Arthrobacter sp. ERGS1:01: one gene and its partner. The protein of the gene in region 1 interacts with the protein of each later gene in a pairwise test. Links are inferred from orthologs where the notes say so. Each region holds a gene or a part of one and is shown in the gene's direction. Other genes may lie near its edges.

Region 1 (5,110 bases):
CTGGGTTGAGGGGTAGGAGTGGCCATGAACCTGCCGCGCACCGGAATCGGTGTCGACATCCATGCCTTCGCGCCGTTGGACGACCCCGCGCCGCTGTGGCTGGCCGGACTGTTGTGGGAGGGCGAGCGCGGACTCTCCGGACACTCCGACGGCGATGCCGTGGCCCATGCGGCCGCCGACGCCTTGTTCTCCGCCGCCGGAGTGGGCGACCTTGGTACGCACTTTGGCACCGACCGTCCCCAATACAAGGGCGCCAGCGGGGTGACCCTGCTGGCGGAGGCCGCGCGGATCGTCCGGGACGCCGGTTTTGAGATCGGCAACGTGGCCGTCCAGTTCGTCGGCAACCGGCCCAAGTTCAGCCCGCGCCGACACGAGGCCGAGGCAGCCCTCAGCGCGGCGGCCGGCGCGCCCGTGTCCGTCAGCGCAACCACCTCCGACGCACTGGGCTTCCCCGGACGGGGCGAGGGCATCGCGGCCATGGCCACCGCCCTCGTGGTGCACACCGGAAGCCCGGCCGGCGGCCCGCCGTCCGTGAACCTTTCCGCCGAAAGGTAACCTAGAGCCGTGACCCTGCGCTTCCATGACTCCGCCACCGCCGCCGTACGCGACTTCGTTCCGCTCAAAGACGGGAAGGCCTCGCTGTACTACTGCGGCGCCACGGTCCAGGGCGAACCGCACATCGGGCACGTCCGTTCCGCCCTGGCCTTCGACCAGCTGACCCGCTGGCTGCAGGTCAGCGGCTATGAGGTCACCGTGGTCCGCAACGTGACGGACATCGACGACAAGATCCTTCTCAAGGCCCTCGAGAACGACGAACCCTGGTGGGCTCTGGCCTACCGTTTTGAGCAGGCCTTCGAGGACGCCTATGACGCCCTGGGCATCCTCAAGCCCACCTACGAGCCGCGCGCCACGGGGCACATCCCCGAGATGCACGCCCTCATTGCGCTCCTCATCGAGCGCGGCCACGCCTACCCGGCCCTGGACGATTCCGGCGACGTCTACTTTGACGTCCGCTCCTGGAAAAAGTACGGCTCCCTGACCCGGCAGAACATTGACGACATGCAGGCCGCGCCCGACGCCGACCCCCGGGGCAAGCGCGATCCCCGCGACTTTGCGTTGTGGAAGGGCTTCAAGGAAGGCGAGCCGGAGACCGCCAAGTGGGAGTCCCCCTGGGGTGCGGGCCGTCCCGGCTGGCACCTGGAATGCTCCGCCATGGTCACCAAGTACCTCGGCACCGAGTTCGACATCCACGGCGGCGGGCTCGACCTGAGGTTCCCGCACCACGAAAACGAGATGGCCCAGTCCCAGGCCGCCGGCCACGGCTTCGCCAACTTCTGGATGCACAACGGCATGGTCACCTACGAGGGTGAAAAAATGTCCAAGTCCATCGGCAACACGATCAACCCGCGCGAAATGCTCGAAATCGCCCGGCCCCTCGTGGTCCGGTACTACCTGGGCCAGGCCCACTACCGCTCGGTGCTGGACTACCGGCCCGGCTCGCTCACGGAGGCCGCGGCCGCCGTCGAACGCATCGAAACGTTCGTGCGCGCCGCCCTGGCCTATGTGTATCCGGACGGCGCGTTCGGATACATGAGGAACCTTTCGCTGCCGGCGGCGTTCCGCGACGCCATGGACGACGACCTGAACATCCCCGCGGCCCTGGCCGTGCTGCACGAAACCGTCCGCGCGGGCAACACCGCGCTGGCCGCCAAGGACCGCGACGGCGCCGAGGCCGCGTTCCTGGCGGCCGTGTCCATGACGGACGCCCTGGGCATCAATCCGCTGGATGCACAGTGGTTCGAGTCGGCCGGTTCGGAGTCCATGGTCAACGCGCTCGACGTCCTCGTCAAGGCCCAGCTGGCCGCCCGCGCGAAGGCCCGGGCGGAGAAGAATTGGCCGGAATCGGACGCCATCCGCGACGTCCTCGCGGCGGCCGGCATCGAAATTGCCGACTCCGCCAACGGCTCCACCTGGTCCATCAAGCGCTAGCCCCGACGCGGTATCACCTTTGGTCCCCTTTTAGCGGACGCGGTATCACTTTTGGCGGTGATTTCGGGAACGCGGTATCACCGTGGCACCCAACGGCCCCACGTGAGACTGCGCACGTTTGTCCCCCGATATCCACAAATTTGCATGCAGGCCGTAAACTGATAGCTATGGGTTTGCACTTTCCCGTTATCTCGTGTGCCTAAAATGCGTTCACGAGCAGGTATGTTTGACGACTTCGGAGCCGCTGAAACGCGGGCGCCGCACCAATCTTAAGGGTTTTACCATGGCCACCAATAGTTCACGCCCCGGCGCAGTACGCAAGCTCAAGAAGGGCCCCAGCGTCGGTACCGGTGGTCATGGTCGGAAGGCGCTCGAAGGCAAGGGCCCCACGCCGAAGGCGTCGGAACGCACCTACCACAAGGCGTTCAAGAACAAGGAGCTGGCCGAACGCTCCGCAGCCAAGCACGGCGACGCACCCCGCGGCGCCACCCGCCGCCCCAGCGGTCCCAAGGGCCGTGCCACCGAAGAGCTCGTCACGGGCCGCAACTCCGTGGTCGAGGCACTGCGCGCCGGCATCCCCGCGAAGGTCCTCTACGTGGCCGTCCGCGTTGACATGGACGAGCGCGTCCGCGAATCCATCAAGCTGGCCGCCGAACGCGGCATCCCGCTGCTCGAGGCACAGAAGCCCGAGCTGGACCGCCTGACCGAGGACGCCATCCACCAGGGCCTGGTCCTGCAGATCCCGCCGTACGAGTACGAGGACGCCGTGGACATGGCCTCCGAGGTCATGGCCAAGTGGAAGAAGGGGCACATCGCCAACGCCCCGCTGATCGTCGCCCTGGACGGAATCACCGACACCCGCAACCTTGGCGCCATCATCCGCAGCGTTTCGGCCTTCTCCGGCCAGATCGTGGTCATTCCCGAACGCCGCAGCGCCGGCGTGACGGCCGCGGCCTGGAAGACCAGCGCCGGTGCCGCCGTGCGCGTCCCCGTGGCCAAGGCCCCCAACCTGAACCGTGCCATCGGCGCGTTCCAGAAGATGGGCTACTTTGTGCTGGGGCTCGACGGCGACGGCGACGTTTCGCTGCCCGACATCAGCGTGGCCACGGACCCGATCTGTCTCGTGGTCGGCTCCGAAGGCAAGGGCCTCTCCCGCCTGGTGCGGGAGAACTGCGACCAGATCGTCTCCATCCCGATCAACTCGGACATGGAGTCCCTGAACGCCTCCATGGCCGTCGGCATCAGCCTGTACGAGATCTCAAAACAGCGCGCAACCCAGGCGTAATATGCCGGTGACAGCAGTAGAAACCGTGGGCACCCTCGGGACGGCATTGTCGCGCCGTTTCCCGCTGGGTGTCAGCGTCCGCCCCGGGGAAACCGTCGCGGACACCGTCAACGTGGCCGTTTACTCGCCCACCTCCGCCCGGGTGGTGGTGTGCCACCAGCGCCCCGGCGGGGACTGGAAGGCCATGGTGCTGCCGGACGTGACCGACGGCGTCCATCACGGACTCGTGGCGGACATGCCGGTGGGCAGCCGCTACGGTTTCTACGTTGGCGCCCGCGACGGCGCCACCGACATCACGGAACTGGACCCGGAAACGGTGCAGCTGCTGCTGGACCCGTACGGGCGCTACATCGACGAACAGACCGCCGCCGACGGCACGGTGCGGTTCGCCTCCGTGCGCATGCAGTCGGGCTTTGACTGGGGCACCGTGACCCGGCCCAACACCCCGTGGCGCAACACGGTGTTCTACGAGGCCCACGTGCGCGGCCAAACCATGCTGCACCCGGACATCCCCGAGGAAATCCGCGGCACCTACGCCGGCATGGCCCACCCCGTCATGATCAAGCACCTGCAGGATCTGGGCGTGACCGCCGTCGAACTGCTGCCCATCCACTTCCACATCGACGAACCCCACCTGCACGGCACCGGCATGCGCAACTATTGGGGCTACAACTCGCTGGGATTCTTCGCCCCGCAGGTGGACTACGCCAGCGAGGCTGCGCGGGCCCGCGGCCCGGAGGCTGTCCAGGACGAGCTCAAGGGCATGATCAAGCTGCTGCACATGGCCGGGATCGAAGTGATCCTGGACGTGGTGTACAACCACACCGCCGAGGGCGGCCCGGGCGGGCGCACCCTGAGCTGGCGCGGCCTGGCCGAGGAACAGTATTACCGCATGAAGGACGGCCACTATGTGGACACCACGGGCTGCGGCAATTCACTGAACTTCGGCAACCCCCACGTCATCAAGATGGCCATGGATTCGCTGCGGTACTGGGTGGAGGAATTCCACATCGACGGCTTCCGTTTCGACCTGGCCGTGAGCCTTGGCCGCAACGGCGTGCACGAGTTCACCAGCCAGCACCCGTTCCTGCTGGCCGCGGCCACCGACGGCGTGCTGGCGTCCACCAAGCTCATTTCCGAGCCCTGGGACATTGGTTTTGGCGGCTGGCAGACGGGGCGCTTCCCCACGGGCTGGGCCGACTGGAACGATTCCTTCCGGGACCAGGTGCGCGAGGTCTGGCTGACGGACCGGGCCGCCAACATGGCCGGCGAGGCTCGCGGCAGCCTGGCCAAATTTGGCGACGCCCTGGGCGGATCGGCCGGGCTCTTTGCCGAGTCCGGGCGCAGCCCCATGGCCTCGGTCAACCTCATCACGGCCCACGACGGCTTCACCCTGGCGGACCTCACGGCGTACAACGTCAAGCACAATGAGGACAACCAGGAAGGCAACCGCGACGGCCACGGCGACAACCGCAGCTGGAACCACGGCGTCGAAGGCATTTCCAACAACTTCGGGATCCTGAACCAGCGCGCCAGGACCGCCCGAAACATGATGGCGACCATGCTGCTGGCCCTGGGTGTGCCGCTCATTACGGCCGGCGACGAGCTGGGTCGCAGCCAGGGCGGCAACAACAACGTCTACTGCCAGGACAATGAAATCGCGTGGCTTGACTGGTCCATGGACGACGACGCCAAAACCATGCTCGCGGCCACCCGCCGGCTGGTGCAGATCCGCAAGGACTTCCTGGCCGAACAGCCCAGCAGCTACCCGGCCCGTGGCGGCGAATCGTTCATTCACTGGTTCGGTGCGGACGGCTTGCCCATGACCCCGGAACG
Region 2 (3,583 bases), on another replicon or contig:
CCGTTCCGGCCGGCGATGCCGTCCCCGAACGGCAAGCCGTCATCGATCTTTCCGCCATTACCCACAATGTTGGCCGGCTCCGTTCCATCGTCGCGCCCGCCAAGCTCATGGCCGTGGTGAAGGCCGACGCCTACGGGCACGGCATGATCCCCGTGGCCCGCACAGCCGTGGCCGCCGGCGCGGAATGGCTGGGCACCGCCCACGTCAGCGAGGCCCTGCGCCTGCGCGAGGCGGGCATCGACGTCCCGGTCCTGGCCTGGCTGCACACGCCGTCCACCGACTTTGCCGCCGCCGTGGCGCAGGGCATCGACCTTGGCTGCTCGGGATGGGAACTGGCGCACATTGCCGCGACCGCCCGCGAGCAGGAGCATCCGGCCCGGATCCACCTCAAGATCGACACCGGCCTGGGCCGCAACGGCTGCTCCCTGGCCGACTGGGACGCGCTCGTGGCCGACGCCATCGCCTACCAGGACGAGGGCCTGCTGCGCGTGGTGGGCGTGTTTAGCCACTTCGCCGTGGCTGATGAGCCGCACCGCCCTGAAACCGATGAGCAGATTCAGCGCTTCCGTGAAGCCGTGGCCGTGGCCGAGGACGCCGGCGCCGACCTGGAGGTGCGCCACATCGCCAACACCCCGGCCGTCCTCTCCCGCCCCGACTCGCACTTCGACATGGTGCGCGCGGGCCTGGGCCTGTACGGACTTTCACCCTTCGAAGACCAAACGTCCGCCCAGCTGGGCCTGATTCCGGCCATGACCCTGCAAACCCGGGTGGCCCTGTGCAAGGACGTGCCCGCCGGCCAGGGCGTCTCCTACGGGCTCAACCACGTCACCACCGAACCCACCACGCTGGGCCTGATCCCGCTGGGCTACGCCGACGGGATCCCGCGCGTGGCCACGGGCGGGCCAGTCCGGGTCAACGGCGTCACCTACCCCGTGGTGGGGCGCATCGCCATGGACCAGATGGTCATCGACCTCGGTCCCGACGCCCGGGCCGGCTTCGGTGACGCCCAGGTGCCGGGCTCCGCGCTGGGCGCCACGGCAGTCCTGTTTGGCAACGGCGCCGACGGCGGGCCCGTCGTGGAGCAGTGGGCCGACGCCGCCGGAACCATCAACTACGAGGTGGTCACCCGGATCAGCCAGCGCGTGCCCCGCAGCTATGTGGGCGGCCCCGACACGACGCTCGCGGGCGGTGCCTGATGGTGTGGGAGTTTGCCACCACAACCGCCGAACAAACGCAGCTCATCGCCGAGAACCTGGCCAGGTTGCTGCGCGCAGGCGACCTGCTGGTCCTCAGCGGCGAGCTGGGCGCCGGCAAGACCACCTTCACGCAGGGCCTGGGCCGCAGCCTTGGCGTGCGCCCGGGCATCATCTCGCCCACGTTCGTGCTGGTGCGCATCCACCCCAACCTCGCCGACGGCCCCAACCCGGGCGGCCCGGACCTGGTGCATGTGGACGCCTACCGGCTCGGCACGCCCGCGGAAATTGACGACATCGACCTGGAAAACACCATGGATTCGGCCATCACGGTGGTGGAATGGGGTGCCGATCGGGTGGAGCACCTGGCCGCCAGCCGGCTGGAGATCGAGCTGGTCCGCGCCACGGGCGACGTCCCCCGGATGCCGGCCGAGTTCACCCCGGCCGACGACGGCGCCGATGACGCCGGATTCGACCTCGACTTCGACTTTGACGCCGACTCCGACGACGACGATGACGAACCGCGCCTCCTGCGCCTGCGCGCCGTGGGGCCGCGCTGGGACGGCGTCGACCTCGGCGGACTCGCCAACCCGTTGACGGCAGTGGAATAGGCTTAGGGCCGTGCGTATCCTCACCATTGACACCTCCGCCGTGGCCAGCGCGGCGATCCTGCGCCTTGACCCGTCCAGCCCCGGCCGGGACGCCGTCGTCGAGGCCGAATTTGCCACCGCGGACACCCGCAGCCACGCCGAGGTGCTGGCCCCGGGCGTGAAAGCCCTCTTTGCGGATCCCGTGACGGAAGGCCCCCAACTCGACGCCATTGTGGTGGGTGTGGGGCCGGGTCCGTTCACCGGGCTGCGCTCGGGCATCGCGATGGCCCGCACGCTCGCCTTCACCTGGGGTGTGCCCCTGCACGGGCTCATGAGCCTTGAGGCGCTGGCCTGGGACGTCGTGGACGGCGGAACCGGCGACGGCGGCGAGTTCGTGGTGGCCACCGACGCCCGGCGCAGGGAAGTGTATTGGGCCCGGTACGCGCCCGACGGCGAACTGCTGCACGGTCCCGTGGTGGGGTCCGCGGAGGACATCCGCGGCGTCACGGTCCACGGCGCCGGTGCCGGGATCTACTCGGAGGTGCTGGCCGCCAACGGCTGCCGGGTCGACGCCGCCCTGGCCGAACGGCAGCCCACGGCCCGCTCGCTGGGCCTCATGGCGGCCCGCAAGATCCAGCGCGGCGAAGCACTCCCGGACACCACACCGCTGTACCTGCGCGAGTCCGACGCCAAGGTGCCCGGGCCGCGGAAGCGCGCCCTGTGAGCACCCCAACCCCACCGAATGGGCAGTCTCCGATGAGCCTGCGCAACATGACGGCGGCGGACATTGATTTCATCACGGCACTCGACGCGCAGCTGTTCGGCGTCGACTGCTGGCCGCGGCACATGTTCGTCGACGAACTCGCGCAGCCCGAAACCCGCCGCTACGTTATTGCCGAGGTGCCGTCGTCCAGTCCGGGCGGAAGCCCGCAGATCGTCGGCTACGCCGGCCTGATGTGCGTGGCACCGATCGGCGACATCCAAACCATCGGCGTCCTGCCCGAGTTCGAGGGGCGTGGGTTCGCCCGGGCCATGATGGCCGAGCTGATCGGCGAGGCCGGGCGGCGCGGAGCCACGGACATCATGCTGGAGGTCAGCTCCGTCAACCCCCGTGCCCAGGAACTCTACCGGCGGCTGGGCTTCGAGCACATCCACACGCGCCGGCGCTACTACCGGGACGGATCGGACGGGCTGATCATGCGCCTGTCCCTGACGGAAGCCGACGACGCCGGCACACCAGACACTGACGGGAAAGAACAGCCATGAGCCACGCAAATCCGCTGATCCTGGGGATTGAATCCTCCTGCGACGAGACGGGCGTGGGGCTGGTGCGCGGCACCGAGCTGCTGACCAACACGGTGTCCTCGTCCATGGCGGAGCACGTGCGCTTTGGCGGGGTCATTCCCGAGATCGCCTCCCGCGCGCACCTCGACGCTTTTGTGCCCACCCTCCAGCAGGCCCTGGCCGACGCCGGAGTGAGGCTCGAGGACGTCGACGCGATCGCCGTCACGAGCGGCCCCGGCCTGGCAGGCGCCCTCATGGTGGGCGTCAGCGCGGCCAAGGCGCTGGCCCTGGCCACGGGCAAACCGCTCTACGCGATCAACCACCTCGTGGCGCACGTGGGCGTCGGCCTGCTCGATGAGTCCATCGCGGCCAAGGCGGCGGCCCTGTCGACGGGGCCCGGCGGGCTGCCGGAAAACCTGGGCGCCTTGCTGGTCTCCGGCGGCCACACCGAGATCCTGCGGGTGCGCAGCATTGCCGACGACGTCGAACTGCTGGGTGCCACGATCGACGACGCCG

What was found. Proteins that work in one complex are often made in the same cells at the same time.
Region 2: the proteins of rlmB (region 1) and tsaE interact in binary tests that used the Escherichia coli proteins (3 or more experiments, as listed by UniProt). The link is inferred for Arthrobacter sp. ERGS1:01 from one-to-one orthologs.

Annotation. Positions count from the first base shown.
Region 1 is NZ_CP012477.1:586,534-591,643, forward strand. What follows is about bases 1,328-4,273. They hold rlmB (23S rRNA (guanosine(2251)-2'-O)-methyltransferase RlmB), read left to right. Parts: upstream 1,328-2,272; coding sequence 2,273-3,274; downstream 3,275-4,273. Other genes in these bases: cysS (cysteine--tRNA ligase), read left to right, coding at 1,328-1,989; glgX (glycogen debranching protein GlgX), read left to right, coding at 3,276-4,273. Also shown: ispD (2-C-methyl-D-erythritol 4-phosphate cytidylyltransferase), read left to right, coding at 1-16; ispF (2-C-methyl-D-erythritol 2,4-cyclodiphosphate synthase), read left to right, coding at 25-555; more of cysS, read left to right, coding at 565-1,327; more of glgX, read left to right, coding at 4,274-5,110. UniProt on the Escherichia coli protein: Specifically methylates the ribose of guanosine 2251 in 23S rRNA.
Region 2 is NZ_CP012479.1:3,209,248-3,212,830, reverse strand. The notes cover bases 1-2,999. They hold tsaE (tRNA (adenosine(37)-N6)-threonylcarbamoyltransferase complex ATPase subunit type 1 TsaE), read left to right. Parts: upstream 1-1,195; coding sequence 1,196-1,804; downstream 1,805-2,999. Other genes in these bases: AL755_RS18480 (GNAT family N-acetyltransferase), read left to right, coding at 2,540-2,999; tsaB (tRNA (adenosine(37)-N6)-threonylcarbamoyltransferase complex dimerization subunit type 1 TsaB), read left to right, coding at 1,815-2,507; alr (alanine racemase), read left to right, coding at 1-1,196. Outside these bases: more of AL755_RS18480, read left to right, coding at 3,000-3,049; tRNA (adenosine(37)-N6)-threonylcarbamoyltransferase complex transferase subunit TsaD, read left to right, coding at 3,046-3,583. UniProt on the Escherichia coli protein: Required for the formation of a threonylcarbamoyl group on adenosine at position 37 (t(6)A37) in tRNAs that read codons beginning with adenine.